Prochlorococcus marinus subsp. pastoris str. CCMP1986: one gene and its partner. The protein of the gene in region 2 interacts with the protein of the main gene of each other region in a pairwise test. Links are inferred from orthologs where the notes say so. Each region holds a gene or a part of one and is shown on either strand. Other genes may lie near its edges. The genes, in order: rpe and eno.

The links.
Region 1: the proteins of eno (region 2) and rpe interact in binary tests that used the Escherichia coli proteins (3 or more experiments, as listed by UniProt). The link is inferred for Prochlorococcus marinus subsp. pastoris str. CCMP1986 from one-to-one orthologs.

Annotation. Positions count from the first base shown.
Region 1 is NC_005072.1:715,443-731,290, forward strand. What follows is about bases 12,927-15,669. They hold rpe (ribulose-phosphate 3-epimerase), read right to left. Parts: upstream 14,805-15,669; coding sequence 14,049-14,804; downstream 12,927-14,048. Other genes in these bases: lptB (LPS export ABC transporter ATP-binding protein), read left to right, coding at 12,927-12,981; ccsB (c-type cytochrome biogenesis protein CcsB), read left to right, coding at 13,094-14,038; glpX (class II fructose-bisphosphatase), read left to right, coding at 14,992-15,669. Outside these bases: TX50_RS04040 (hypothetical protein), read left to right, coding at 1-520; ATP-dependent DNA helicase RecG, read left to right, coding at 550-3,006; TX50_RS04050 (M15 family metallopeptidase), read left to right, coding at 3,065-3,751; TX50_RS04055 (NADPH-dependent assimilatory sulfite reductase hemoprotein subunit), read right to left, coding at 3,755-5,545; glyS (glycine--tRNA ligase subunit beta), read left to right, coding at 5,633-7,795; chlP (geranylgeranyl reductase), read right to left, coding at 7,785-9,116; TX50_RS04070 (M15 family metallopeptidase), read left to right, coding at 9,227-9,958; translational GTPase TypA, read left to right, coding at 10,071-11,873; TX50_RS04080 (DUF309 domain-containing protein), read left to right, coding at 11,880-12,263; more of lptB, read left to right, coding at 12,253-12,926; more of glpX, read left to right, coding at 15,670-15,848. UniProt on the Escherichia coli protein: Catalyzes the reversible epimerization of D-ribulose 5-phosphate to D-xylulose 5-phosphate.
Region 2 is NC_005072.1:195,948-211,920, reverse strand. What follows is about bases 8,320-11,187. They hold eno (phosphopyruvate hydratase), read right to left. Parts: upstream 10,466-11,187; coding sequence 9,173-10,465; downstream 8,320-9,172. Other genes in these bases: TX50_RS01070 (ATP-dependent Clp protease ATP-binding subunit), read left to right, coding at 10,749-11,187; TX50_RS01080 (ABC1 kinase family protein), read left to right, coding at 8,320-9,169. Also shown: TX50_RS01120 (endonuclease MutS2), read right to left, coding at 1-1,314; TX50_RS01115 (VOC family protein), read right to left, coding at 1,328-1,720; hemB (porphobilinogen synthase), read right to left, coding at 1,776-2,777; TX50_RS01105 (SulP family inorganic anion transporter), read left to right, coding at 3,005-4,660; TX50_RS01100 (sodium-dependent bicarbonate transport family permease), read left to right, coding at 4,667-5,665; TX50_RS01095 (P-II family nitrogen regulator), read left to right, coding at 5,669-5,950; TX50_RS01090 (NAD(P)/FAD-dependent oxidoreductase), read right to left, coding at 5,973-6,929; TX50_RS01085 (hypothetical protein), read left to right, coding at 7,185-7,502; more of TX50_RS01080, read left to right, coding at 7,502-8,319; more of TX50_RS01070, read left to right, coding at 11,188-13,508; preprotein translocase subunit SecE, read left to right, coding at 13,572-13,811; transcription termination/antitermination protein NusG, read left to right, coding at 13,886-14,497; rplK (50S ribosomal protein L11), read left to right, coding at 14,561-14,986; rplA (50S ribosomal protein L1), read left to right, coding at 15,053-15,760; rplJ (50S ribosomal protein L10), read left to right, coding at 15,953-15,973. UniProt on the Escherichia coli protein: Catalyzes the reversible conversion of 2-phosphoglycerate (2-PG) into phosphoenolpyruvate (PEP). It is essential for the degradation of carbohydrates via glycolysis.

The DNA of each region.
Region 1 (15,848 bases), 530 kb from region 2 along the record:
TATTGAAGAAGGGAAACGTTTAGTTAATGCTTTCCTTGAATTAATAGAAGAAACAAGTGATAATAAACTAATTGATTATGAAAAAATAAATGATCAAGCCCCTGATGTTTTTATCTCAAGTGATAATTTAAATACTTTTGAATTTATTGATAAATCATTTAGCAATTTTTTGTTGAATCTTTCATATAACATTAATTTAGAATTATTTAAAATAGAGTTAATAAAAAAAATTATAACTGAAGAAACTTTCAAATGTTTATCAAATAATAATTCTATAATTAAACATCCATACCCTTTTGTTATTAGATATGATTTGTATCCAGATAATTTATATCCAAGAAAAAATAAGTCTTCTGATGTTTATTTGTTTAATATAACTAATGTTGAATTAGAATTGTATAACTTAGATCTTTCAATCTGTAGAAATAATATAAATGATTTAAAAAATAGGTTTAAATTATTAAATAAAAAGCAAAGATATTGGAAAAATAAGGAACTTGCCTCAAATAGTTCAAAGTAATTAAAATTTAAATTTATCTTGTTGATAAAGTGACTAATAATGAAGAATATATTAATTTAATTAAGGATTGGATTAGACCACTTCAAAAAGCTCTTACGCTTGAATCAGAAAATAGATTTACTAATTTACTAGGAAAAAAACAATATTTTAATGATTATTTAAATAAGTCATTAAGTAATTTAAATAATTTGAAATTAACTAATGAATTTATTAAATTATTTGGTGAATTCTCAAGTAAATATTCTGAATATAATGACTTAGACATCAAACAAAGAAAAAGATTAGTAATTGATACTAGAAAAGGTCTACTGAAATTGGGTAAATCTATTAATTTAAATTATTCTAATAAATATACAGATAGTTATTATTCAAAAAACATAGATTCTAATCTATCCTTAAACTCAGACATTGGGTTAATAAAAAGTATTGGCAAGATTAATAAAAATAAGTTAAATGAATTAGGTATATATTGTATAAAAGACATAATTAATTATTTTCCACGAACTTATCTAGATTATACAAATAGAGTTAAAATAATTAATTTAAAACCTGATAATCTATATACCTGTATTGCAACTGTAAAAAAGTTTTACATTTATAAGAGTTCAAACAATAGTAATTTATCAATAATGAATATAGTGATATTTGATGAGACCTCCTCAATAAAAGTCACGAAATTTTTTTTAGGCAAGAGATTTAGATCTTATTCTTTTTTTTCTTCTCAGAAATCACTATATATTCCAGGTACTAAATTAGCGATATCTGGTAAAGTCAAATTATCTGAGTATGGAAAAAATTTTGTAGACCCGCAGATAGAAATTTTAAATACAAATGAAGAATCTTTTAATTTCTCTGGTAAGATTATGCCTTTATATTCGCTATCAGAATCATTCTCAAATTTAAGTTTTATAAGATTAATTAAAAGAGTAATTATTTATTCAAAACAATATCCAGATATACTCAATCAAAAACAACTTAACTTTTTATCTTTAGTTTCAAAAAGTGATTCTTTAATAAATATTCATTTACCTGTAAATCAGAATGCTTTGATAGAGTCAAAAAAACGATTAGTTTTCGATGAACTATTTCTATTGCAAATGAAGTTTTTATTAAGAAAAAGGAAGAATAATAAAAAATTAACTATTCAAAAATCTATTAAAAAGAATTTTTTACTTAAAGATTTTTTAAATAAAGTTCCTTTTCAATTAACAAAATCTCAGGAAAAAGTACTTGATGAAATTAAATCTGATTTATCAGATTTAACACCTATGTCGAGACTACTGCAAGGAGATGTTGGCAGTGGTAAAACTATTATTGCAATCGCAACTCTTTTAATTGAACTTGAAAAAGATCAACAAGGTGCATTAATGGTTCCGACTGAAGTACTTGCCACACAGCACTATAAAAATTTAATACAATTCTTGAACCCACTTTTAGTTTCTGTAGAACTTCTTACAGGTAATACCCCACAGAAAAAGAGAAAAGAAATACTTACAAACTTAAAAAATGGAATGGTAGATATTCTCGTAGGTACGCATGCATTATTTGAAGATAAAGTAGTTTTTAATTCATTAGGGATGGTAGTCATAGATGAACAGCATAGGTTTGGTGTTACACAAAGAAATCGATTACTTAACAAAGGAGATAATACTAATTTATTATCAATGACAGCTACTCCCATACCTAGGACTCTCGCGTTGTCACTATATGGTGATTTAGATATTAGTCAGATTACAGAACTCCCTCCAGGAAGAGTCCCAATAACAACAAAAATTATTTCAGAAGAAGAGTTAAATAAACTATTTAAACGTGTTGAGAATGAGATAGATAAAGGGAAGCAAGCTTATGTAATTTTGCCATTAATTGAAGATTCTGAAAAAATGAATTTAAGTTCTGCAAAAAAGATTTATCAATATTTATCAGAGGAAATTTTTTTAAAAAATAAGGTTGGACTATTACATGGAAAATTAAATTCTGAAGAGAAGAATAATGTCATTAATTCTTTTGTAAATAATGAAGTAAATATATTGGTCTCTACCACAGTTATTGAGGTAGGAATTGATGTGCCTAATGCTTCAATTATGATTATTTATAATTCAGAAAGATTTGGTTTGTCTCAATTACACCAGTTACGAGGGAGAGTTGGGAGAGGATCCCAAAAATCATTTTGTTACTTAGTGACTTCTGAAAATAATGGATTAGAAAATAAAAGGTTACGTGTATTAGAAAAATCTAATGATGGTTTTTATATCGCGGAAAAAGACTTGGAACTTAGAGGTCCTGGCCAACTCTTGGGATATAAGCAGTCGGGATTACCCGATTTTGTATTGGATAACTTACCAAATAATAAAGTTTTAATTGAAAAGGCTAGAGAAGAGGCTCAAAGGGTATTAAAGGAAGATCCTGACTTAAGAGAAAATATTTTATTAAAAGATTTGCTAATAGATAATTCTAACAATAAATTTATTCATGACTTCTTAAATTAAAACTTTTAATTGTTAATTTTTAAATTTATGCAAATATAAAATCAACAGACAAAGTTCATTGAAAATTTGGAATGAGATCCCAATTGAAGAGAATAAAGAGAAATTAATTGCAATACCAAGTTGTTTTAAATTTATTAATCCTCATCCTTACTATGATCTAGGTGCTCCTTATAATGAAAAAAAGTCCATTTGGAGATTAAGAGAAGAAGTTGTAAAGAGATTAATAAAAGTAAATGACTTTTTAAAATTAAAAAATAATAGTTTATCCCTTTTGATTTATGACAGTTGGCGTCCTATCGAAGTTCAAAAATTTATGTTTAATAGAGCTTTTATTTTGGAATGTGAAAGGCTAGATATTGATGCTTCTGAAAAAGATATGGAACGATATCCCATAGTTAAAAAAAATGTTGAGAAATTTTGGGCATATCCTTCGTTCGATGAAAGATGTCCACCACCACATTCAACTGGAGGTGCTTTAGATATCACTTTGGCCGATATGTATGGAAATATTATATATATGGGAAGTAATATTGATCAGATGGATGATAAATCAAAACCAGATTTTTATAATAACATTGACAATGAAGATGCAATTATCTGGAATGATAGAAGAAAGTTACTAAAAGAAATTATGATTAAATTTGAATTTGCGCAGCATCCAAATGAGTGGTGGCATTTTAGTTATGGAGATCAACTATGGGCTTGGAAGAATAGAAAGCCTAATGCTTTGTATGGGAAAATATGATATTTAATTTATCTCGCTTAGTAAATTTGTAATGAAAGATTCCGTTTGATTGTTAATAAAATCCCCAAAATCTTTTTCGGCGCTGCTTTTTTTCCATAATTCTAATAAAGGTTGAATGGTTCTTTCTAAATCATCAAGTTCCATTCTTTGCAAATATGGTTTAGCTAATCTTTGAAGGTTTTTACTTCCCCCCAACCATAGTTGATATTTATTCTGCCCACTCCCAACAAGAGCTAATTCTGCCATATAAGGTCTTGTACATCCATTAGGACATCCTGTCATTCTAAATAATATTGTCTTTTCTATATTCATATCAGTTAATAGGTTTTCTATTCTAGTTAGAACTTCAGGTAAAATTCTTTCAGCTTCGGTCATGGCTAGACCACAAAGAGGAAGTGCTGGACAAGCTAGAGCGTGTCTTTGAATTTCATTGATATCATTAAGATTGTCATATCCGATCTTTTTTAAGGCCTTTTTAATTTTGCTTTTGTTTTTATTGGGGATATTACAAAGCAAAATATCTTGATTAGGAGTAAGTCTTAAATAAAGGTCATTTTCTTTAACAAGATCTCTTATTAATGATTTCTTCTTTCCAGAAAGCCTTCCTGATAATAAAGGTAGTCCAACAAAAAAATAATCTTCATTTTGTTTATGCCAACCTAGATAATCAATTAATTTATTCTCTGGTTCTTTTCTTAAAGGCTTAATTTCTTTTCTAAAGTATTTATCTGAAAGTATTTTTTTAAACCATTTAATACCTTTTCTATGCAAAAGGTATTTCATTCTGGAATTTTTCCTTGATTTCCTATCTCCATAATCTCTTTGAATGGCAACGATACTTTGGATTAGTTCATATGTGTCTTTATTTTCAACATAACCAAGTGGATCTGCAATTCTTGCAAAGGTCTCTTCATTATTATGAGTTCGCCCCATACCTCCACCGATGTAAAAATTACATCCTTCGAATGATCCTTCTTTTGAGGTGAACGCAACTATTCCAATATCATTAGTGAGAAGGTCAACTGAATTATCACCTGGTACGGTAACAGCACATTTAAACTTTCTTGGTAAGTAGGTTGATCCATATAGAGGTTCTTTTTTAGTCCCGCTAAAAACATTCTCTTTGAACTGTAATTTCCTATTCTCTTCAATCTCTTTATCTGGTTTTATCGTGTATTCCAAATCCCCGTCAGCCCATAGCTCTAAAAAGGTTCCTTGCCCGGCCATAGGTGTTAAAAGATCAGCAACTTTTACTGCTAATGTTCTTGCGGTTATGTATTCTGCTGTTTCAAAAGGTGCGGCTGGAGCCATGACGTTTCTATTGATGTCCCCACAGGCAGCTAAAGTCGAGCCCATGGAATTTACAATAGATTTAATTACTTCCTTCAAATTATCTTTTCTGATCCCATGCATTTGGAAGGCTTGTCTAGTTGTCACCCTGAGTGTGCCATTTCCAAGCTTATCAGATAACTCATCTAGAGATAGAAATAAATTTCCTGGGATTTCCCCACCTGGACTTCTTAGTCTAAGCATCATCTGCCAATCTTTACTTTTACCAGGTTTTCTATTCTCTCTATTATCTTGTTGATAACTTCCATGGAATTTTAACAATTGAACGGCATCATTAGTAAAATGATCGCTTTCGTTTTTTAATTCGCTTGCAAGTGGCTCCTTGAGAAATTCGCTGCCTTTCTTGAAATTTTCAAATTTAGAAACCTCTAGACCATTTGCCAAACAAACTATCTCTTGTTTCGCGATCTCTTTTTTCTTTTTTACTTTTTCAACCTTGATCAAGGGACCAAAACATATCTCTTTTTATACATTAGCGAAAAGCTTATTTAACTGGTAGTAAATTATAGTTGTAATAGCCATAAATTATTCTTGTCTAAATATTTACTTGAGATAGGAACAGAAGAGTTACCATCAAAATTTTCTCATTCTGTAATAAACCAAATCAACTCTCTTATAGAATTTGAATTTGATAAGAAAATTATCAAATTTAATAATATTATTTGCACATCCACACCAAGAAGAATAGTTCTATTTCTAGAGGGATTAGTTGATCATGCGGATGATAAGACAGTAATAAGAAAAGGTCCAAAAGCTAATTCTGCATTTCTTAATGGCATACCAACTAATGCTGCTATAGGTTTTGCAAATAGTTTAGGAATTACTATAGATGACTTAGAAATAAGAGAAACAGAAAAGGGTGAGTTTGTATTTGGAACAAAAATTGAGAAAGGAGAATCTACAAGATCTTCTTTATCTTCAATAATCCCTAAAGTAATAAAAAATTTGCAAGGCCCTCGTTTTATGAAATGGGGAGGTGGAAGCTTTAAATTTTCAAGACCAATCAGATGGATAGTCTCACTCTACAACGATGAAATTCTTGATTTTGAATTTAATGAATGTGATCCTAAGATTTCCATAGGCAATACATCAAAAAGTCATAGATTAATTAATAAAGTTATTGAAATACATTCTCCAGATAATTATTTTGAATTAATGGCTAAGAATGGAGTTTTTGTTAAAAGAGAAGAAAGAAAAAAAGAAATTGTTAATCTCATAAATCAGGAATCTCAATTGGTGAATTTAGAGCCTGATCTTTCTGATAATTTACTTAACGAATTAACTGATTTAGTTGAGTCTGCTAATTTATTAACTAGTAACTTTGATAAGCAATTTCTTAATTTGCCTGTTGAGGTTCTCTCAACTGTAATGAAAAATCACCAAAGATATATTCCTCTTCTTAAAAAAAATAAAACATTTTCTAAATTAGATTTGAGTTCTGAAAAAGTTATAAGTACAAATTTCTTTGTGTTATCAAATGGTCTTAGAGAATCTAATAATATTATTTCTAAGGGAAATGAAAAAGTCTTAAGGGCTAGATTCTCTGATGCGAAGTTTTTTGTAGAGAGTGACAAAAAAGTTTCTTCTAAAGAAAGGAATGAAAAACTTAAAACTGTTTCTTATTTGAAAGGTATGGGTAATGTTTTTCAGAGAGTAAAACGAATTGAGGCTACCTCAGAAAAGATACTTAATTATTTGAATGATCAATCTTTAGATACTGAAAAAATTAAAGAAGCTGCAAAGTACTGTAAAAACGATTTGTGTAGTGAAATTGTTTATGAATTTCCTGAATTGCAAGGGATAATGGCGGGGAAATATTTACGTAATGAAGGTTTTAGCAAAGAAATTTGTATGGCTGTAGCAGAACATTATTTGCCTGGTTTTTATAAAGATGATTTACCCTCTACAAAATATGGAGCTATTATTTCTATCTCTGACAAAATAGAAACTTTGATAAGCATATTTATATCTGGGAAAAGACCAAGTGGTTCATCTGACCCATATGCACTAAGAAGAAATTTAAATGGGGTTATTCTAATTATTTGGCAATTTGAATTTGATTTGGATCTTGAAAATATTTTTGAGGAACTTCTTGAATATTGGAAAATTTCACTATCAAATTTGAAATTCGTGAAAGAAAAAGTTTTAAATGACTTAATTGAATTTACTAATCAAAGAATCGTAAGCCATCTTGATGAATTATCAATCAGTAAAGATCTAATTAAAGCCACTTGTTTTATTGATTTATCAGCTGAAAGAAAAATAATGAATATTTTGGATTTAAAAAATAGAATTAATACTATTAACAATCTTAAAGGGACACCAAATTTTTCTGAAATTCAAAAAGTTATCTCGAGAGTTAGTAAATTGGCTGAAAGTGGAAATCTTAAAACAACAATTTTTTCACACAAATATTATGTAAATCCAGATCTGTTCGAAAAACAATGTGAAAATAAAGTATTTGAATTCATCAAAGAATTAGAAGAAATTATTAAATTAAGTAATTGGGATTATTTTCAACTATTTAAATTGTTCGAGGATAATTCTAATAATCTTAATGAACTTTTTGATAACGAAAAGGGTGTTCTAATAATGACAGAAAATCTTGAAATTAGAAATAATCGTCTCAATTTATTAGGTTTGGTAAGGAACTACTCTTTAAAAATTGCTGACTTTACCCTTTTTAATTCTTAACTTTAATTCCACCTTTAATTGAATAGTTCTTTAACATTTTTTCAACTTCTTTTTCTTCTCTTACAGCACTATTAACTGGTTTATACTTTAGTGGTGCTAGTGCTTTTCCTCTTAAAATTGATCCAAGAGTAAGCATGGTAAGTTTAATTTGCTGAAGGGGTTTCATCGCAACAACTCGTTTATACAGGTAACTATCAAAAGTGAGTCTTTGAACATCCATGTCATCACACATTTCTACAAAAGCTTCTCTAGCCGAATCATTTCTATAAAAAATATTTTGAAGAATTTCTAGTACCTTGTAAGTTGTTCCATATTTTTTGTCCCATTTTTTTAAATAATTTTTTAAATCTTTTTCTGATGGAATTTCTTGCCCATTTTTTGAAGCTTCAACTATTTCTTCAGCACACATTCTTCCACTTTTAGCAGCAAAATAAATACCTTCTCCAGAGCTTTTTGTTACATAACCTGCTGCATCTCCTACCAGAGCCATTCTACCTACAACTCTTCGAGGTCTTGGATGCTCAGGAATAGGATGTGCTTCAACTTTTATAACTTCACCATTCACAAGCCTTTTTTTTGCTCTATTCCTTACTCCTTCTTGAAGGCCTTTTATTAAGGATTGGTTTTTTTGCATTGTACCTGTCCCGACTGCGACATGATCATATTTAGGAAATACCCAACCATAAAAATCAGGAGAAACATCTGTTCCTACATACATCTCCGCGAGATCTTCGTAGTAACTCATTTCTTCTTTAGGCAATTTAATTCTTTCTTGGAATGCAATTGCTACTTTGTAATCGCCAGCATCCATAGCTTTAGCAACTCTGCTGTTGGCCCCGTCAGCTCCTATTAAGAGATCTACAGTTAACTCTTTAAGTTCTCCTTTCTTGTCTCCAGAAGAAAAATCTGAATATGAAAGTTTGTATGGACCTTGATTATCATTCCCAGTATCAATTGAAGTAACTAATCCATTAATTAATGTTGCCCCAAGTTCAGAAGCTCTGTTTCTCATAAATGCATCCATTACCTCTCTTCTGCACATTCCTATATATTCATTATCACTTTTGCCATAAACATTATCCAAGCTAATATCAACTTCTCTATTAGAGGGAGATATCATTTTCATATGTCTTACTTTTCTATCTATAATAGTTTCTGGCAAGTCAAATTCCTCAACCATACAAAGAGGAATGGCTCCTCCACAAGGTTTTGCATTATCTAATTTTCTTTCAAAAAGCCAAGTTTTTATACCAGATTTAGCAAGTATTTCAGCAGCACATGAACCACTTGGTCCTCCACCGATAACAGCAACTCTCAACATATCAAAAAAAAATTGTATCCTATTAAAAAACTACATCAATTTTCTTATAAAAGTGCATTTCGTAAATTAATAGTTAATATCGAAATATCTTTTGAATTAATAATTTTATATTGAAAAAAAAGAATCCTATAAATGAAGATATTGAGATACAAGTTGCTGAAAGAATAATCTTAAATGAAAATAATTTTAAATTCAAGAAATATAATTTATTCATAGCTTTTTTTCTAATATTTTTATTACCTTTTATTGGCTTGGAAATTATTAGTAATTTTAAATTAAATCTGAATGGAGTTAATAAAGCCAAAAAATTTTTAAATAATGATCTTAGTATTTTGGGCCATTTACCCTACAAGGAAATTTCAAAAGAAAAATTGGTTTCTATTGAACCTAATATTCAAGTTCATATCGACATGAGTGAAGCTCTTCTTAAAATGAGGGAGGATGCTATAAAAGATGGAATATATTTGGTATTCCTAAGTGGTTATAGATCAATAAATTTGCAAAAAGAAATTTTTTATTCATTAAAATCTATGAGAAATCAGATTGCTGCTGAGAGGGCTAAGGTCTCAGCACCTCCTGGATATTCTGAGCACAGTACTGGCTTTGCTATTGATATTGGAGATGCTGATAAAAGAGAAACAGACTTTGAAGTTCAATTTGAGAACACGGATGCTTTTAGATGGCTTAAAAAAAATGCAGCTAAGTACCACTTCAAATTATCTTTTACACAAAATAATAAAAATGTTGATTATGAGCCTTGGCACTGGAGATATGAGGGGTCAATTGAAGCACTTAAAGTTTTTGAAGCATCAAATAGGAATTTGAAAAAGCTACAAAATTGAAATACTAATAACAATTTTTTATATGATTTTCAAAGTCTTATGGGCAAATCTTTCAGAATAAGCATTCTTTGAGTTAGCCTTAATATATTAATTATTGGTTTGCAATTTTTAGATGTCAGTTTCAATTAAAGAAATAAGAAATGTAGCAATTATAGCCCATGTAGATCATGGAAAAACAACCCTAGTCGATGCATTATTATCTCAATCTGGAATATTTAGAGATAACGAAGTAGTTCCAACTTGTGTAATGGATTCAAATGATCTCGAGAGAGAAAGAGGTATAACAATACTTTCAAAAAATACGGCTGTTAATTATAAAAACACGAGAATCAATATTATCGATACACCTGGACATGCTGACTTTGGAGGAGAGGTTGAGAGGGTTTTGGGCATGGTTGATGGTTGTTTATTAATCGTTGATGCTAATGAGGGTCCAATGCCACAAACAAGGTTTGTATTAAAAAAAGCTTTAGAAAAAGGTCTTAGACCTATAGTTTTTGTAAATAAAATTGATAGGCCTAGAGTAGTCCCAGAAATTGCTGTGGATAAAGTTCTTGATTTGTTCCTTGAATTAGGTGCAGATGATGATCAATGTGATTTTCCTTATTTATTCGGTAGTGGATTATCTGGTTTCGCAAAAGAAGAAATGGAATCTAATAATGATAATATGATGCCCCTTTTTGAAGCTATTCTTAGGCATGTTCCACCACCTGTAGGGGATCTAAACAAGCCTCTGCAGCTTCAAATTACAACTTTGGATTATTCTGATTTCTTAGGAAGAATTGTGATTGGAAAGATTCATAATGGAACTATAAAAAATGGCCAACAAGCAAGCCTAATAAAAGAAAGTGGGAAAACTATCAAGGGTAAAGTAAGTAAACTTTTAGGATTCGAAGGATTACAAAGAATTGATATTAATGAGGCCTTTGCAGGAGATATTGTTGCAGTTTCAGGTTTTGATGATGTAAATATTGGAGAAACGATTGCTTGTCCTGATTCTCCTCATCCACTTCCTTTAATTAAAGTTGACGAACCTACACTAAACATGACCTTTGTTGTGAATGATTCTCCATTTGCGGGTAAAGAAGGGAAATTCGTTACGAGTAGACAATTAAAAAATAGATTAGAGAGGGAATTATTAACTAACGTAGCCCTAAGAGTTGAAGAAACCGATTCTCCAGATAGATTTTCTGTCTCTGGGAGAGGTGAGCTTCATTTAGGGATTTTAATTGAAACAATGAGAAGAGAAGGTTTTGAATTCCAAATCTCGCAACCGCAAGTTATTTTTAGAGAAATTGATGATGTTCAATGCGAACCCATAGAAACATTAGTCTTAGATGTTCCAGAAGTAGCGGTTGGCTCTTGTATTGAAAAACTGGGATCAAGAAAAGCTGAGATGAAAAACATGCAGACAAGTTCAGATGGAAGAACCCAGTTAGAATTTCTTGTACCATCAAGAGGACTTATAGGATTTCGTGGTGAATTTGTTCGAATAACTAGAGGTGAAGGAATTATGAGTCACTCTTTTTATGAATATAAACCTAAAGCTGGAGATTTTGAAACGAGAAGAAATGGTGTTCTTATTTCTTTTGAAGAGGGTGTCGCTACTTTCTATGCTTTAAAAAATGCTGAAGATAGAGGTGTTTATTTTATCAAACCAGGAGTGAAAGTTTATAAAGGTATGATTATTGGCGAGAATAATAGGTCACAAGATTTAGAGTTAAATATCTGTAAAACAAAGCAATTGACTAATATGAGATCTGCTGGAGCAGAAGAGTTAGATACTTTACAATCTCCAGTTGATATTACACTTGAGAGAGCTCTTGAATATATAGGTCCTGATGAAATGTTAGAGGTGACGCCGGATTCAATAAGAATGAGGAAATTAAATAAAAAGAAGACAATGAAAAAATAAAATATTATGAGAGAAGAAGATATTAAAAGTTTTGAGGATGCTTTTTTTGATGCTTTAAATCTCTTTAATAATCAAAAATGGTATGAAGCTCATGATGCCTTTGAGGACATATGGAATACTCTTGAAGGAGATGAGAGACAAATAATACAAGGAATAATCCAAGTATCTGTCTCTCAATTTCATTTAAGTAAAGGGAATTTAAATGGTGCGACTATCTTAATGGGTGAAGGCTTAGGTAGGATAAAAAACAGAACTAATATTGATTTAGGAGTAGATCTCGTATCTTTTTGCAAATGTCTTGATGAATTATTAAGAAAACTTCAATATAAAGAGGAATTAACTAAAAATGATAAACCTTATCTACTGATAAAAGAGCAAAATGAATTTTGAAATAAAAAACGTCTTTCTTACTATTGAAGGAAAATCCATAGTTAATGATGTTTCAATAAAGGTTTGCCCAGGCGAAATTGTAGGTTTAATGGGACCAAATGGTGCAGGTAAAACATCTACTTTTAATCTTGCGGTGGGCAATTTAAGACCTGATAAGGGAGATATATTAATAAATAGCAAATCTATAAAAAATTTACCTTTGCCTATTAGAGCAAAACTTGGTTTAGGATATTTAACTCAAGAAGCAAGTATCTTTAGAGATTTAACAGTTAAAGAAAATATTGACTTAGCATTAGAAAATTCATTTTCTAGTAGAGCAATAGTAAGAAATAAGAGAGAAAAAATAATTAATGAATTTAATCTGAATAAAGTTGTTGATAATTATGGTTATCAATTATCAGGAGGGGAGAGAAGACGGTGTGAAATAGCAAGAGCTCTATCAGTAGGTAGACAAGGACCTAAATATTTACTTTTGGATGAACCTTTTGCAGGGATCGACCCCTTAGCTGTAAATGATTTAAAAAAACTTATTATTAAACTTAGGGATAATGGAATGGGAATTCTTATAACAGATCATAATGTAAGAGAGACTTTGTTAATTACAAGTAAATCATATGTTTTAAGTGAAGGAAAGATTCTTGCTCATGGATCATCTGATGAACTTGCAAATAATCAAATAGTGAAAAAGTTTTATTTGGGGGTTGATTTTCAGCTTTAAGTACTTAATTAAGAAATAAATTTAAATTAAAATAATTGATAAAATCATGAATTTTTTATTTTTTTTTATTATTTTATAATTAAGTAAACTTATACAGTTTTATATTTTACTAATGATATTTGATGGTTTTATCAAAAATTTTATTTACGATCCAGTATCTTTTATAGGCATTTTAATTTTTTATTTTTTATTAATTAATTTGCCTATTTCTCTAATATCGTTATTTAATAAAAAATCCTCTTCTTATGTGAGACTAATTACAATCTTAATTAATCTCTTTATAGCTTTACAGCTTATCTCAAGATGGATAATCTCTGGACATTTTCCAATAAGTAATTTATATGAATCTCTTTATTTCTTAGTTTGGGGCATAACTTTAGGTCAATTATTAATTGAGAAAGAATACTCGACTCCGATAATCCCGGCAATAGCAATACCTATTGAACTTTTAACTATAGCTTTTGCTTGCTTTGTTTTGCCTGAAGATTTAAAGCTATCATCTAATCTTGTCCCAGCATTAAGATCAAGTTGGTTAGTTATGCATGTAAGCGTAGTCATGCTAAGTTATGCCGCCCTTATCATGGGCTCTTTACTATCAGCTTCTGTACTCTTTATCAATAATAGTCAACCTCTTCAACTTAGAAGTAGTTCTATGGGTGTAGGCGGTTTCAAAATATCTAATTCATACTCGACCAACAATGTCATTGAGCCTATAAATTTTTCTCATTCTGAGGAATTAGATACTCTTAGTTATCGATCTATATTAGTAGGATTTGTTCTTCTCACTCTTGGCTTAATTACTGGAGCTATCTGGGCTAATGAAGCTTGGGGAACTTGGTGGAGTTGGGATCCTAAGGAGACTTGGGCTTTCATTTCTTGGTTATTTTATGCTGCCTATTTGCATATGAGAATAAGTAGGGGTTGGCAAGGTAGAAGACCAGCATTACTTGCTACTTCTGGCTTTTTTGTCGTATTAATATGTTACATAGGAGTAAATTTCTTAGGTGTGGGTTTGCACAGTTATGGTTGGATATTTGGAATATTTAATTTGTTTTAAATTCCAGTTATTAAGGCTCTGAAATTATCTTTCCATTTTGCGCATCTAAAGCAACTGACCTTAATTCATCACAACCCTCTTTTAATGTTGGATAAGCAAACATCCCACTTCCTGCAATAAAACAATTAGCACCAGCTTCTGCACATTGCGAAATGGTCCAATTTGCTTTTATTCCGCCATCAACTTCAATATCTACATTTAAATTCTTTTCAATTACGAAGTTTCTAATTTTTCTTATTTTATTTAACATTGTTGGGATGTAAGCTTGTCCACCAAATCCTGGATTAACGGTCATTACTAAGACATGATCAACCATATCCATAATGTTTTCGATCATTTCAAATGGCGTGTGAGGATTTAATGCAACCGATGGTGATCCTCCAAGGTCTCTTATCTTTCCAAGAACTCTATGAAGGTGAACATTAGCTTCAGCATGAGCTATGACAACTCCAGGCTCTCCATTAGGACCTTTGGTAGCTTTTACATATGCCTCAAGCATGGTCTCACAATTATATTGGCTTACCATTAATTGAGTCTCAAAAGGAACTTCGCAATATTTTCTACATGCAGCAATCATTTCAGGACCAAATGTAAGATTTGGTACAAAATTTCCATCCATGACATCAAATTGAATACGATCTACACCTGCTTCTTCAAGATCTTTAACGCATGCCCCCATATTTGCCCAGTCTGCTGGTAGTACGGAAGGAATTATTTGAATTGGTCGATTAACACCTACAGAATTTTTAGAGTTAGTTTCGGGCATTTTATTTTTAAAATATTTAATAAAGATACTATATTTGGTTGCTTATTCCTAATTTCAAGTCACGGCCTGATAAAGTAACACCTGCAAAGAGTTAAAAAAAACTAATAAGCAAATTAATTCTCATAAAAAAGGCATTTTTTATGAGAGTATGTTTTAAACCTCTTAGAAAATCTTTTAAAATTTAATTGTGAATCAAACTTTAATTCAAGAAATTCTCGAAGTAGTCGAGCAAGCCGCAATCGCATCAGCAAAACTTACAGGTTTAGGTCAGAAAGACGAAGCTGATGCAGCTGCTGTTGAAGCAATGAGGTTGCGTATGGGGAAAATTGAGATGAAAGGAAAAATTGTAATAGGTGAAGGTGAACGTGACGAAGCACCAATGTTATACATAGGGGAAGAGGTAGGTAGTGGAAACGGTCCAGGCGTTGACTTTGCTGTAGACCCTTGTGAAGGAACTAATCTATGTGCTAACAACCAACGAGGATCCATGGCAGTATTAGCTGCTTCCGACACTGGGGGGCTTTTCAATGCACCTGATTTTTATATGAATAAATTGGCAGCACCTCCAGCGGCAAAAGGAAAGGTAGATATAAGGAATTCAGCTACTGAGAATTTAAAAATTTTAAGTAATTGCTTAGATCTAGCGATTGATGAACTTACTGTAGTAGTTATGGATAGAGCAAGACATAAAGGTTTGATCAAGGAGATTCGAGAATGTGGAGCAAAAATTCAACCAATTTCTGATGGAGACGTTCAAGCTGCAATTGCTTGCGGATTTGCTGGTACAGGGACTCATTGCTTAATGGGTATTGGAGCAGCTCCAGAAGGTGTTATATCTGCCGCTGCAATGAGAGCTCTTGGGGGGCATTTTCAAGGACAGTTAGTTTATGACCCTGCAATTGCGCAAACTTCTGAATGGGCTGACTATACAAAAGAAGGAAATATAAAACGTTTAAATGAAATGGGAATTACTGATATTGACAAAATCTATGAGGCCAATGAACTTGCATCAGGAGAAAATGTGATCTTTGCGGGAAGTGGAAT
Region 2 (15,973 bases):
TCCTATTTCATCTAATAAAACAACTGATAGCCCCTTTTTATTATTAAGAGATTCCAGAATATTTCTAATACGCAAAATATGCCCACTGAAAGTAGATAGATTTCCCTCCAAGGATTGATCATCACCAATATCCACAAATATATTTGGACAAAAAGGGATAATTGGATTTTTTATTGATGGAATAAATAATCCCGATCTAGCCATTAATAATGCTATTCCAAGACCTTTTAAAGCAACAGTTTTGCCTCCAGTATTAGGACCCGTTATGGCTACTACCTTAGTATTTCTATTTATATGAAAATCTATAGATACTGGTTTGGGAGCTTCTTTTTTTTTATTTTCCCAAATCAAAAGAGGATGCGAAAAACCTATTAAATTAACTATTGGATTATTCTCAACAATTGGAGCATTACCTCCAATCCAATTTGAATATCTTGAACGTATAAGAGCATGCTCAGTTCTCAATAGAATATCTGACATTTCAATAAGGCTTTTATCATTATCACTAACAATTTGTGACCATTCTTTTAATAATTTAAATTCTTCTCCTGCTACTCTGGCTTCCATTGAAGCAATTTTATTACCCTTAAATACAATAGATTCTGGCTCCAAATATATGGTATTTCCTGATGCAGAAGAATCATGAATTATACCTTTGAATTTCTCACCAAATTGTACTTTTATAGCTACAACAGGTCTCCCATATCTATCACCAATAATAGTATCTTGAATATAATTAATATTTTTTTGAATAAATTTATCTACTAATATCCTTCTTTCTGATTTCTTAGATAATAAATCTTGTCTAAGATTAGCTAATTTCTGACTAGCTCGATCGGAAATTCTACCATTTGATTCAATACCATTTTTTAGAATTTTTTCAATTTGATTATGATCAATTAAACGATTTAAAAAAGAAGAAATAAAAGGTCTTGCCTCAAAATCTAAGAGTATTTTTTTTAAATCTTTTGCCGCAGATATTGTTTCTGCTATTTCTAATAATTCAGAAGAATTAATAACCCCTCCTTTTGAACAAATCTCAATATTTTTACTTATATCAAATACACCTGAAAAACTAATAGATTTATCTAAGGTCTTTTCTAACTCATTTATTTCGATAGTTTCTTGCAATAATCTTCTGGAAATTTCATATTCAGTAGGAATCTCAGACTCTAATATTGCATTTTCTCCCATTTTTGTAGAAGCAAAAGAGGAGAGCTGAATTTTTAAATTATCCCATTCTAAAAGACTTATAGATTCTTCTGAAAGTGATCTATGAGCGGATGAATTTTTATAATGACTTTTCTCTATCATTCAATCGAAATAATCAAATATTTGATTTAATCCCACCGGCAGGAACATAAAGCATTTCAAGCCAGTTACCTTCTGTATCTTGCATATAAAAAGAAGCCGTTCCATCTCGATGTTCATGAATAGGTGCAACTTTCACTCCAGATTTTTTTAAATCTGAATAAATATTTTCCACTTCCTTTTTATCTTCGAAATGAAAAGCAAAATGTGGACCAGCTGCTTTATAACTAGTCCCCAATAAAGCAAGTCCATCTTTCCCTTTACCAGCCTCCAGATAGCACCAATCTTTATCATCCCAAATTAATTGCATACCTAAATTCAAATAAAAAGACTTAGCTCTATCTAGATTTTCTACTCTAAGTGCAATATGTCCGATTCTTTGGACACCTTTTGAACTTTTTAAAAGCAAAATAATTAATAATATTTATATAAGAATAAACAAATTTTTTAACTTTAATGAGTTTTTACTTCTCATTCAACCATTTTGATGCATCACAAGCATGATAGGTGAGTATTAATTTTGCCCCTGCTCTTTTAAAACTAAGCAATGTTTCTAAAACAATATCCTTTTCATTAATCCAATTTTTCATAGCAGCAGCCTTTACCATTGAATATTCTCCACTCACGTTATAAGCAGCTATTGGTTTATTTGAAAAAGTACTCAGCCGATAAACTATGTCTAGATAAGAGACACCAGGCTTAACCATCAAAATATCTGCACCCTCATATTGATCTAATGCCGATTCAATTAAAGCCTCCCTAGAGTTAGCAGGATCCATTTGATATGTTGATTTATTATCTGGAATTATTTTCCTATTATTCTCTTTCGGGGCAGAATCTAATGCTGTTCTAAAAGGACCATAATAAGCAGATGAAAATTTTGCGGTATAGCTAATAATTCCCACATCGCTAAATCCCTCAATATCCAAAGCAGTTCTTATAGCTCCAACTCTCCCATCCATCATGTCACTTGGACCAATAAAATCTGCTCCCGCTCTTGCTTGAGTAATAGCCTGTTTTTTCAGAATCTCAATGGTTTCATCATTCAATATTTTTCCATTGTCATCAACCAAGCCATCATGTCCATCACATGAATAGGGATCTAAGGCAACATCAGTCATAATTGCCATCTCAGGGATCTCTTTTTTTAATATTCGAATAGCCTTAGGTATTAAACCAGCTTCATTGAAACATTCTGATCCGTCTTCTGTTTTTAAACTATCGTCAATTTTTGGAAAAAGTACAATACATCTAATACCTAATTCCCAGGCTCTAGAAACTTCCTTAATTAATCCATTCATGTCCCATCTATAAATACCAGGCATTGCAGATATTTCTTCTTGGAAATCCTTTTCGTGAATAAACAGTGGATATATAAAATCTTGAGGATGCAGATGGTTTTCTCTTACCATCTCTCTTATTGCGTCTGTCCTTCTCAATCTTCTTGGGCGAATGATCAAATTCATTTGAATATTTTGAAGTTATAAAGTAATTATTTAACTAATACGATAGTCTCTTGACTTCCATAAAAAATAACCAAAATACTTTTTTGTTCAGGAAAATTAACCTAATATACTTAAAAAAAATTTTTAAAAGTTGTTGATATATTTTTCACAAATTTAATTTTTTAACAAATTTTGATCATAAAGAGATAATATCTTCTAGTTAATGTATTTATTTAAGGAGATTTTCTTTGGAAATAATTAATGGATTTAATCTTAAGAATATAAGGGGTGATATTTTAGGAGGAATAACAGCTGCAGTAGTAGCTTTACCTCTTGCACTTGCTTTTGGAAACGCAGCCTTAGGACCTGGGGGTGCAATTTACGGTTTATATGGAGCAGTTGTTGTTGGTTTTTTAGCAGCTTTATTTGGGGGCACTCCCGCTCAAGTTAGTGGTCCAACTGGTCCAATGAGCGTAACAGTCGCAGGAGTTGTAGCAGGTTTAGCAGCTGTTGGTGTACCTAGAGATCTTTCAGCAGGTCAAATTTTACCTTTAGTCATGGCTGCAGTAGTAATTGGAGGCTTATTACAAATATTGTTTGGAATTTTAAAGCTTGGTAAATATATAACGCTTGTTCCATATTCTGTGGTCTCCGGATTTATGTCTGGCATAGGAGTTATAATAATTGCTCTTCAGATTGGTCCACTATTAGGAATAAGTACCCGAGGAGGCGTAGTCGAGTCTTTATCAACTGTTTTTTCTAATTTCCAACCGAATGGAGCTGCTATTGGTGTGGCAATAATGACACTAAGCATAGTATTTCTAACACCTAGAAAAATTAGCCAATGGGTACCCTCCCCTCTTCTAGCCTTATTAATAGTGACTCCACTATCAATTTTAATTTTTGGCGATGGTGCATTAGACAGAATTGGTGAAATACCTAGAGGAGTGCCATCTCTAAGCTTTCCAAGCTTTAATCAATACTTTCCTATCATTTTCAAGGCTGGCTTAGTTCTGGCAGTTCTTGGAGCTATTGACTCTTTACTCACCTCTCTAGTTGCAGATAATATTTCTCAAACAAGACATAATTCTGATAGAGAATTAATTGGCCAGGGAATAGGAAATGCTATAGCTGGACTATTTTCAGGTTTACCTGGAGCTGGGGCGACAATGAGAACTGTTATAAATGTTAAATCTGGAGGCTCTACTCCTATTTCAGGAATGGTTCATTCAGTAGTTCTATTAATAGTTTTAGTAGGCGCTGGACCTTTAGCAGAGCAAATACCTACAGCTCTTTTAGCAGGCATTCTTATTAAAGTAGGTTTGGATATTATTGATTGGGGATTCTTGAGAAGAGCTCACAAATTATCTCTTAAAACTGCAGTTGTTATGTATGGTGTATTACTAATGACAGTTTTTTGGGATTTAATATGGGCAGTATTAGTTGGAGTATTTATTGCAAATATGCTAACCATTGATTCAATAACTGAAACGCAACTAGAAGGAATGGATCAGGATAATCCTTTATCTGAGGATAATGAGCAAAGTAAAAATCTTTTACCCTCTGATGAAAAAGCTCTTCTTGATAGATGTTCTGGAGAAGTAATGTTATTTAGACTTAAAGGCCCACTAAGTTTTGGTGCAGCAAAAGGTATTACAGAGAGAATGATGTTAGTAAGAAACTATAAAATTTTAATCTTAGATATCACTGATGTCCCTAGAGTTGGAGTGACAGCTACACTTGCAATTGAAGATATGATGCAAGAAGCTAAAAATAATTCTAGAAAAGCATTTGTAGCTGGAGCTAATGAAAAAGTCAAAGAAAGATTATCCAAATTTGGGGTTGATGGAATAATTGAGACAAGGAAAGAAGCTTTAGAAGCTGCTTTAAATGAATTAGCCTAATAATTTATGGAAATAAATCCCATATTACAAAATGTATTAGCTCCTCCTGTACTCTTTTTCTTAATTGGAGCAATTTCTATATTTTTTAAATCTGACCTAGAAATACCTGCTCCTTTACCTAAACTTTTTTCTTTATACTTACTTTTGGCAATTGGTTTTAAAGGAGGAATTGAAATACAAAAAAGTGGTTTTACTGATCAGGTTTTACCAACATTAGGTGCAGCGATAATTATGTCTTTAATAATTCCTCTGATTGGATTCTTTATCTTAAGATACAAGTTTGATGTTTTTAACTCAGCAGCTATTGCAGCTGCATATGGATCAATCAGTGCTGTAACTTTTATCTCAGCAGAAAGTTTCTTAGAGAGTCAAAGTATAGACTTCGATGGATTCATGGTCGGGGCTTTAGCTTTAATGGAGTCTCCGGCAATAATTGTAGGCTTATTACTAGTAAAATTTGCAGCCCCTAAAAATAGACCCAATTCAAGAAAAATGCATCTTAGCTCCATATTGCATGAGTCTCTTTTAAATGGATCAGTTTATTTATTACTATCAAGTTTAATTGTTGGTTTTCTTACGGCTTTCAGTAATCCCGCAGCCATTTCAAAAATGGAACCTTTTACTGGACAACTTTTTTATGGAGCAGAATGCTTTTTCCTTTTAGACATGGGAATAGTTGCAGCTCAAAGATTACCAAGGTTGAAGAATGCGGGTTCATATTTAATTGGATTTGCAATCTTCATGCCATTATTTAATGCTTTTATAGGTGTTTTCGTTGCAAGATTTTTATCTCTAGGACCTGGAAATGCACTTTTATTTGTGGTTTTATGTGCAAGTGCCTCGTATTTAGCTGTACCGGCAGCAATGAGGATGACTGTCCCAGAAGCACGATCAAGTTACTATATATCTACGACATTAGGTTTGACTTTTCCGTTCAATATAGTTCTAGGCATCCCAATCTATATGAGTTTAGTAAATAAAATTATCCCACTTTCCCCGTTGTAAAAAATGAAAAGATTAGATTTAATTTTTAGTGAAAGAGAACTTGATGCAATTATCAATACATTAGAGAAAGCTAATGTCCCAGGATATACAGTAATGAAACATGCAACTGGGAGAGGTCCAGAAAGAGTTGTTACTGAAGATATGGAATTCACTGGGTTAGGCTCAAATGCTCATGTGATAGTTTTCTGTGAGCAAGAACTAATTGATCAAATGCGTGACAATATTAAGTCTGATCTAAGTTATTACGGTGGAGTAGCTTACATCTCAGAAGCAACACCTTTATGAAATTAATTATTTTATAAACTCTTTAAGAGTGTATCCAATCTACTCTTATATTTTTTCTACTATTTAAATAGCGGTCTATAGACATGGCTGCTATACATCCATCTGATGCTGCGACAACCGCCTGCTTGAAAGGTGTATTTCTTATATCACCAATAGCCCAGACACCATCAGAATTGGTAGACATAAAATCATCAACAATGACTCCTCCATCTTCCTTTAAAGCAATTTGATCTCCTAAAAAATCAGTGATTGGCTTCGAACCACTCATGTATACAAAGACTCCATCTAAATCAAGATTAATAGGCCCTTCTTCTTGTTTATTCTTGACAACAACCCCATTAACTCCCATATCATTTCCTTTTATTTCTAATAATCTAGTTCTACTCCAATGTTTAATATTAGAGCTATGCATTAATTCCATAGCTTCCTCATTATCTGATTTTGGATCACTGGATGTAATCCAATGTACCGTTGAAGCAAATTTAGTAAGAACCGTAGCTTCCTCAATTGCTTCTTTATTAGCACCAACAACTGCAACTTCTCTATTTTTATAAAAAGCACCATCACATGTAGCACAATAACTTACACCCTTTCCTAAGAAATCTGCTTCTCCTTTAAAAGAAGCAGGTCTCCCCATAGCCCCACTTGCAAGTACGAGTGCTTTAGCTTTAAAAGTTCCTTCCGGTGTATAAACAGTCTTCCAATCTTCTGCTACATCAATACCAAAAACTTGAGCTCTTCTATAGTCAGTTCCATATTGAACAGCTTGTTCTCTCATTAATGTAAGCAATTTTTCGCCACTAATATCTACAGGAACTCCTGGATAATTAGCAATTTGGTGAGTTATTGCTAAAGCTCCCACAGATGGATTTTTATCTATTATGACAGTGTTTAAGTTAGAACGAGATGTATATAATGCACAGGTACATCCAGCTGGACCACCTCCAATAATAGCAACATCTGTCTCAATAATTTCCAATTTAATAAAACTCCTTTTAATCAATAATTAGATGAGTTTTTGGGTAGAAAAATATACTATTAAAATTTCTAACCTTTTTACATAAATATAAGTTAAGAGATAAAAAAGAAAAAAGCATAATATAGATACAAACTTACATAGGAAAAATAAGAATAGATAAATTGAAAAGGAAATCAATTTACAGATTTGTTCTCAATTGATCTATGATTAGATAAATGAAAGTTGTGAATTGCTTAAAAGCTTTAAATATTATTTATGACGAATTCTGATTATCTTTTAAAAGCAGCTATTAAAAAGGTAACTGAAAAATTAAACAAAATAGTCGTAGAAAAAATTGAAGAAGCTTCAAACATTGCTCAAGATGTCCCAGGAAAAATTAAAAAAGAATTTGACACGCTAAAAGACGCAATTATTGAAGAAGCTGAAAGAATGGAAAATGAATTAAGTAATAGTAGAAATGCTGATACTTCAGAATCTAATCAAGATCCATACTTAAGTGATGTTCTAAAAGAAATAGAAGATATTAAAGTAAAAATTGATCACTTTAATAGAAAAATGAATAATTCAATTTAATGACTAATAATAAATTTAAAAATCGAATAAAGAAAATCAAAAGAGGATTTCTTATTTGGAGAATACTTATTTTACTTTTGGTTAATTTATGGCTAGACAATTTAATATTTAAAATTTTTCAAACTAAAAGGGATAAAAAAAATAAAGTTCAAATAAGAAGAGCTAAGTGGTTTACTAATCAATTAATTGAACTTGGTTCTGCTTTTATCAAAATTGGTCAGCTATTATCTGCGAGGCCTGATTTAATTCCGAATACTTGGATACAAGAATTATCAAAGTTACAAGATCAAGTTCCTCAGTTCTCATATACGAAAGTTGAAGAAATTATCCAAAAAGAATTAGGACATAAGTTCTCAGAAATCAACCAAATTACTTCTACTCCAATTGGATCAGCTTCGTTAGCTCAGGTTCATAAAGCAACTTTAAAAGATGGGAAAGAAGTTGTATTTAAAGTTCAAAGACCTAATCTGAAGAATTTATTCACAATCGATTTGAGCATAATGCAACAAATTGCTTTCATAATCCAAAAGAATAAGAACTGGAGTAGAGGAAGGAATTGGGTTGCAATAGCAAAAGAGTGTAGAAAAGTTCTTATGAAAGAACTAGATTTTAAATGTGAAGCTCAATACGCCGCAAGATTTAGGCAGCAATTTATTGATGATGAAAATGTAGAAATTCCTGAGGTAATTTGGAACTTGAGCACTGAAAGAGTTCTTTGTTTAAGTTATTTAGAAGGTACAAAAATAAGTGATGTTGAAAAATTAAAATCTAAGAATATTGACTTATCAAAGATTGCAGAAATAGGTGCAGTTAGCTATTTAAAACAGCTCGTAAATTATGGTTTTTTTCATGCTGATCCTCATCCAGGTAATTTAGCCGTTTCAAATTCAAGCAAGTTAATCTTTTATGATTTTGGGATGATGGGCAATATTTCAAATAATCTACAAGCAAGCTTAGGATCTATGGTTCAATCTGCAGCATTAAGAGATGCATCATCACTAGTAACTCAACTCCAGCAAGCGGGCTTGATTTCTAAAAATATAGATGTAGGTCCAGTTAGAAGATTAGTTAGATTAATGCTGAAAGAAGCTTTAACTCCACCATTCAGCCCAAATATCATTGAAAAACTTTCTGGGGACTTATACGAACTTGTTTATGAAACTCCTTTTCAGCTACCAGTTGATTTAATATTTGTAATGAGAGCACTATCAACTTTTGAAGGTGTTGGTAGGATGTTAGATCCAGGGTTTAACCTTGTATCAATAACTAAGCCTTATCTAATTGATTTAATGACTTCTAACAATCAAACACCTAATGATTTAATTAACCAATTTGGTAGGCAAGTAGGAGAGTTAGGTTCAAAGGCTGTAGGTATCCCAAAAAGAATTGATGAGAGTTTAGAGAGATTAGAGCAGGGTGATTTACAACTTCAAATAAGGATGGGCGAGTCTGATAGGCAATTTAAGAAAATGTTTACTGCGCAAAAATCATTAGGTCATTCTATTCTTATAGGAAGCTTAACCATAGCATCAGCCTTACTAGTAACTAATAACCAAAATAATTTTGCGGTCTTACCTTTAATTTTTGCAGCTCCAATAAGTATTGATTGGATTAAGTGTCAATTAAGCATGAGAAAAGGTTCAAGAATAGAAAAGCTGAAGCAATAAAAACTATATATTTTTTGGACCTAATCCTAAATCACCAGCAAATCTAGCTTGATCACCCAACTCTTCCTCAATCCTTAAGAGCCTATTGTACTTAGCAATTCTTTCACTTCTGCTCAAAGAGCCAGTTTTAATTTGCCCGGCTCGCGTTGCCACAGATAAATCGGCAATCGTTGTATCTTCTGTTTCGCCGCTTCTATGACTGATAACACTTGTAAAACCAGCACTTTTAGCTAGATCCATAGCTTCCAGAGTTTCTGTTAATGTGCCAATTTGATTTACCTTTATTAATATTGAATTTGCGGATTTTTCTAATATTCCTTTTCTTAACCTTTCAGTATTAGTAACAAATAAATCATCACCTACTAACTGCACTTTATTTCCAATCTCTTTATTTAGGGCTGACCAACCCTCCCAATCATCTTCTGCTAGTCCATCCTCTATTGAAACTATTGGATAATTTGAAACTAAATTTGAAAGATAAGAAATCATTTGAGAGCTAGTTAAACTTTTACCTTCATATTTATAAAATCCATCTTTATAAAATTCAGTACTAGCTACGTCTAATGCTAACGATACCTGCTCACCAGGAATAAATCCTGCTTTCTGAATAGCCTCTAAAAGCAAATCTCCTGCTGCTTCACTAGATGATAATTCTGGAGCAAAACCACCTTCGTCTCCAACAGCTGTAGATAAACCTTTTTTTTCAAGTAAAGATTTTAGTGAATGAAATATTTCAGTTCCAATTCTTAATGCTTCACTAAAAGTTTTCACCCCATGAGGGACAAGCATAAATTCTTGGCAATCAAGACCATTAGGTGCATGAGCTCCACCATTAATTACATTCATCAGTGGTACAGGGAGAAGATTAGATAATGGATCGCCAAGATATCTATATAACGGTAGATCCAAAGCATTTGATGCAGCTCTAGCGTTGGCTAGACTCACTGCAAGAATTGAGTTAGCACCCAAACTAGATTTATTAGGAGTTCCATCAATTTCAATCATTAAGTTATCAATACTTGTTTGATCTAAAGCTGATAATCCACATAAAGCAGGAGAAATCGTCTCATGAATTTTATTAACCGCATTTAAGACACCTTTCCCCATATATTTTGTCCCACCATCTCTCAATTCGTGTGCTTCATGAGCACCAGTACTCGCTCCGCTAGGAACTATTGCTCTGCCAATAGCACCACATTCCAAAAATACTTCAGCCTCTACAGTGGGGTTCCCTCTTGAATCAAGCACTTGCCTAGCTTCAATAGTGTCAATAAGGAAATCAATAGTTTCTTTCACAATTTAATTAATACTATTTAAATCCTATAAATAGCTGAAGTATTTGGCTAATATCTGAAATATAAAGAAGATAATCAAATTATTTTTTTTGATTTCAAAACAAGTTCTTAAACCCTTTACCAATTATCTAGTAATCATGAAAATTTTCCAATCAAACTAAAAAATCTCTTTATTAAATAAAATTTTTTAAATACAACCTATAATTATAAAAATTCTAAATGATCATTAAGTTATTCTTAATTAAGATAAAAATAAATTACCAAGCATAAATCTTATATAGTTTATGAGAGAAACTCTTACCTCAAATCCAGAACTTTTTAGTGATATAAGTTGGAATCTTCTTTTATTGGGAGAAGAAACTGCAAAAAAATGGGATCATAGTGAATTTAATATTGAACATATTATTCATACTTTGTTCACCTCAAGTGAATTTTTTTCATTTATAGAAAAGTTATCAATAGATCAAAATACAGTTCTAGACATAACTGAAGAATTTTTAGAAGAAACCCCAATAAATGATTCAGATATTTTTACTATTGGTGAAGAGCTCGAAATTTTATTAGACAATGCGAATCAAATAAAAACACAGTGGGGTTCTAAATTTATAGATATTCCTCATTTGTTAATTGCTTTAGGCAGTGATCCAAGAATAGGAAATTATGTTTTTCAAGAGGGAGATCTTTCAGTAGAACAATTAGAAGAAGAATTAAAATTTTCCCCAAATATTATTCAAAGACAAAATTATATAGAAAATAAAAAATATATATCTGATGAAGATAAAATTTTAATAAATAAATCTATCGATGAAAGTGATAAGGAGGAGCTAATAAAGGAATCAAAAGCCATTATCCCTTCACCGAAAAGTAATCTTATAATTAAAACCAAGCAAAAAACTGAAGAGAATGTACTGTCTCTTTACGGAAAAGATTTAACAGAATCTGCTGAAAAAGGTCTGCTAGACCCAGTAATAGGGCGAGGGGATGAGATTAATAACGTAATGAGAGTTTTATCTCGACGAAGCAAAAATAATCCAATCCTCATTGGTCATCCAGGCGTTGGCAAAACTTCTATTGCCAAATTACTTGCTCAATTGATAGTAGAAAAAAAAGTTCCTGATTTGTTAAAAAACTCAAAAATTATCTCTCTTGACTTGGGAGCATTAGTTTCTGGAACAAAATTTAGAGGTCAATTAGAGGAAAGACTAAGCTTAATACTTAATGAAATTAAAGACTCTAATCAAGGCATTATTTTATTTATTGATGAAATTCATACAATAATCACTTCTGATAGAACTACAACAGATATAAGCAACATTTTAAAACCTTTACTTACCGACGGTGAGCTCAGATGCATAGGAACAACAACGCCTGAAAAATTTCGCGAAAGTATTGAAAAAGATCAGTCATTAAATAATTGTTTTCAAAAGATATTAGTTAATGAACCATCAGTTGAGTTAAGTGCAAAAATTTTACAGGGTATAAAAAAGAAATATGAATTACATCATGGCATTAGAATTACAGAAGAAGCAATTAATTGTTCTGCCAGACTTGCAGATAGATACATAAGTGATAAGTGCCTTCCAGATAAAGCAATAGATTTGATAGATGAAGCAGCAGCCCAATTAAAAATTGAATCTAATATAAAACCCCAAACAATTATCGATGAAGAAAAAAATATCGATACTATTGAAAGTAAGTTACAAAATATCTTCCCCGAAAATATCGAAGAAAGAGAAAAGTTATTAGAAAGCAAAGAATTATCTATAAAGAAATTGAATGAAATTACTAATGATTGGGAAAATGATCGAGAAAAAATGGAACAATTATTTTTTTTGTTAAAAGAAGAGAATAGGCTAATTCTAAAAATCGAAGAATTAAGCATTCATAGCGATGAAATAGATAATTTTGATAACCTAAATAATCTAGAAGCAGAGCTAAATGAAGTTGAATGTGAAATAAAAAATGTTGAGATAAGTTGCCAGAAACTTCAAAGAAATAGAAACTATAATTTGAAATATCAAGTTGAACCTGATGATATTGCTGATGTTATTTCAAAAATAACTGGAATTCCTATTGCCAAAGTAGTTTCTAATGAAAGAAAAAAATTAGTTAACTTGGAGTTAGAAATAAGTGAAAAAGTTATTGGACAAGAAAAAGCTATAAAAGCTGTTTCTTCTGCGATACGAAGAGCGAGAGTTGGAATGAAGAATCCTAAAAGACCAATTGGATCATTCTTATTTATGGGTCCGACAGGAGTTGGCAAGACAGAATTAGCAAAATCTTTGGCATCATCATTATTTGATGAAGAAGAAGCTTTATTAAGACTTGATATGAGTGAATATATGGAGAAAAACGCTGTCGCAAGACTTTTAGGAGCTCCTCCAGGTTATGTTGGCTACGAAGAGGGAGGGCAATTAACTGAAGCAGTTAGGAGAAAACCTTATTCTGTAATTCTCCTTGATGAGATCGAAAAAGCGCATTCAGAAGTTTTCAATATCCTCCTACAAGTTTTAGATGAAGGAAGATTAACGGATTCTCAAGGGAGAACTGTTGACTTCAAAAATACAGTCATAATAATGACTAGCAATTTAGCTGGAAAAATAATATTAGAAGATTCAAAAATAATTACGAATCAAAAAGAAAATTCCGAATTAAGAAAACAAACTTTACAAGATTCTATTAATAAATCATTATCCTCTATTTTTAGACCCGAATTTTTAAACAGAATTGATGAAATAGTAAAGTTTGATACACTATCAATCGATCAACTACAAAAAATAATTCTTTTACAAATAGAAGATTTAAAAAAATTATTACTTGAACAGGGGATAAAAATTAATATTGATAAAAGAGTTATACAAAAGATTGCTAATGATTCCTATCAGCCTGAATATGGTGCTAGGCCCTTAGGAAGAGAACTTAGAAGACAAATAGAAAATCCACTAGCATCAAAACTATTAGAAGATAATTTTAAAAATAAAAAAAATATATCTGTAAAAATTAGCCCTTCAAAAAAAGATGAGATTTTGTTTAAACCTAGCTGATGAGTAAAACGATGAGCTAATATAATTTTAAGTTTTTTTAAGCTTAAACTAAATTAAAATTTTGTGACAAGTCCTACTAATCAAGAACCTCTTAAAAAAGAGCCTTCTGAAATAAAAGAGCCGAAGAAAAAGAAGAATTTTTTAACTTCTACATTCGATGAACTCAAACTAGTTGTGTGGCCTAACAAACAACAGTTATTTAGCGAATCTATTGCTGTTATCATTATGGTATCCTTTTCTGCTGCGGCAATTGCATCTGTAAGTAGATTTTATGGATGGGCTGCATCACAAATTTTCCGTTAAATTAAAAATTTTTAAATATAGACTCTATCCTATAATTTTAAAAAATCATTTATCCAGTTTCCAAAGAAAGAAAAATGAGTAATGAATTGACAACAAACCTTAGTTCTCAAAAGGCTAATACTAGTATTGCTAGATGGTATGCAGTTCAAGTTGCATCAAGCTGTGAAAAGAAAGTAAAAGCCACTCTCGAACAAAGGTCGGTAACTCTAGGTGTTAATAATAGAATTATAGAGATTGAAATTCCTCAAACTCCAGGTATTAAACTTAAGAAAGATGGTTCTAGACAAACTACAGAAGAAAAAGTTTTCCCTGGTTACGTATTGGTTAGGATGATTCTGGATGAAGATACAATGATGGCTGTAAAAAGTACTCCCAATGTTATTAATTTTGTTGGAGCGGAAGATGGAAGAGGCAGCGGTAGATCACGAGGACATATTAAACCTCGACCCTTATCCAGGCAAGAGGTAAATAGAATATTTAAGCGCGCCTCGGAGAAGAAAGCTGTAATAAAATTAGATCTTGAGGAAAAAGATAGAATTATCGTCACAAGTGGACCTTTTAAAGATTTCCAGGGTGAAGTTATAGAAGTTTCGGGTGAAAGAAATAAATTAAAAGCATTACTTTCAATATTTGGGCGCGAAACTCCTGTAGAATTAGAATTCTCCCAAATCAATAAACAAAATTAATTATTATTTCTGTTTATCGAGTAAATTAATCATTTTTAACCTCAGTTTAAATTCAAGAATCTAATGGCAAAAAAAATTGTTGCGGTTATCAAGCTAGCACTTCAAGCTGGCAAAGCAAATCCAGCCCCACCAGTGGGTCCAGCTTTAGGTCAACACGGTGTAAATATCATGGCATTTTGCAAAGAATATAATGCAAGAACACAAGATAAAGCCGGTTTTGTTATACCTGTTGAAATTTCAGTTTTTGAAGATAGGAGCTTTACCTTTATAACCAAAACTCCACCTGCTTCAGTCTTAATAACTAAAGCCGCTGGAATAGAAAAAGGAGCTGGTGAGTCATCCAAAGGATCTGTTGGCAATATAAGTAAATCTCAATTAGAGGAGATAGCCAAAACAAAGCTTCCTGATTTAAACTGTACGAGTATTGAATCAGCTATGAAGGTAATTGAAGGAACTGCTCGAAACATGGGTGTTTCTATTACAGAATAAATTCAATACCAAACATTCACCTTTTAGGGGAGGTTAATTATTTAACCGTTTGAACCCAAATATATTATGAAAAAACTATCCAAAAGAATGAAGGCTCTATCAACAAAGATAGAAGATCGCACGTATGCTCCCCTTGAAGCCTTAGGTATTGTCAAGGAAAATGCAAACGCTAAATTTGATGAGACTATTGAAGCCCATATTCGGTTAGGAATTGATCCTAAATATACAGATCAACAATTAAGAACAACAGTAGCTCTACCCAATGGAACTGGCCAAAGTATTAAAATTGCTGTTATAACAAGTGGTGAAAATGTAGCAAAAGCCAAATCTGCAGGTGCAGATCTTTTTGGAGAAGAGGATCTTGTAGAAAGCATTAATAAAGGCAATATGGATTTTGATTTGCTTATTGCGACTCCTGATATGATGCCAAAAGTAGCAAAACTTGGAAGAGTTTTAGGTCCAAGGGGGTTAATGCCAAATCCTAAAGCGGGTACTGTAACTGGTGATATAGCTAGTGCAATAAAAGAATTTAAAGCAGGCAAACTAGAATTTAGAGCAGATAAAGCTGGCATTGTGCATGTTCGCTTTGGGAAAGCTAGTTTTACCGAAAATGCCTTATTTGAAAACTTAAAGACATTACAAGAATCTATTGATAAAAATAAGCCTAGTGGTGCGAAGGGTAAGTATTGGAGAAGTTTTTATCTAACTTCAACTATGGGACCTTCAGTTCAAGTCGATATAAATGCCTTGCAAGATTATCAGCCTGAAAGTTAACGCTCTGTAGTATAATTTTAAAGCAATAATACGGCCAAAGAAAGTAGGTTAATTTAGTTTCGGCTAAATCTTTAAATCCTCCCGAGGTTTCGTCTTAATTATTTTCTTTTTGGATCTAATAAGTGCGGCCTCTTTCATAAATGGACTTTGCCGCATTTCCTGCTCTTCCTAAATTACGATCCAAAAACAACAATGGGCCGAACAATAGAGAAT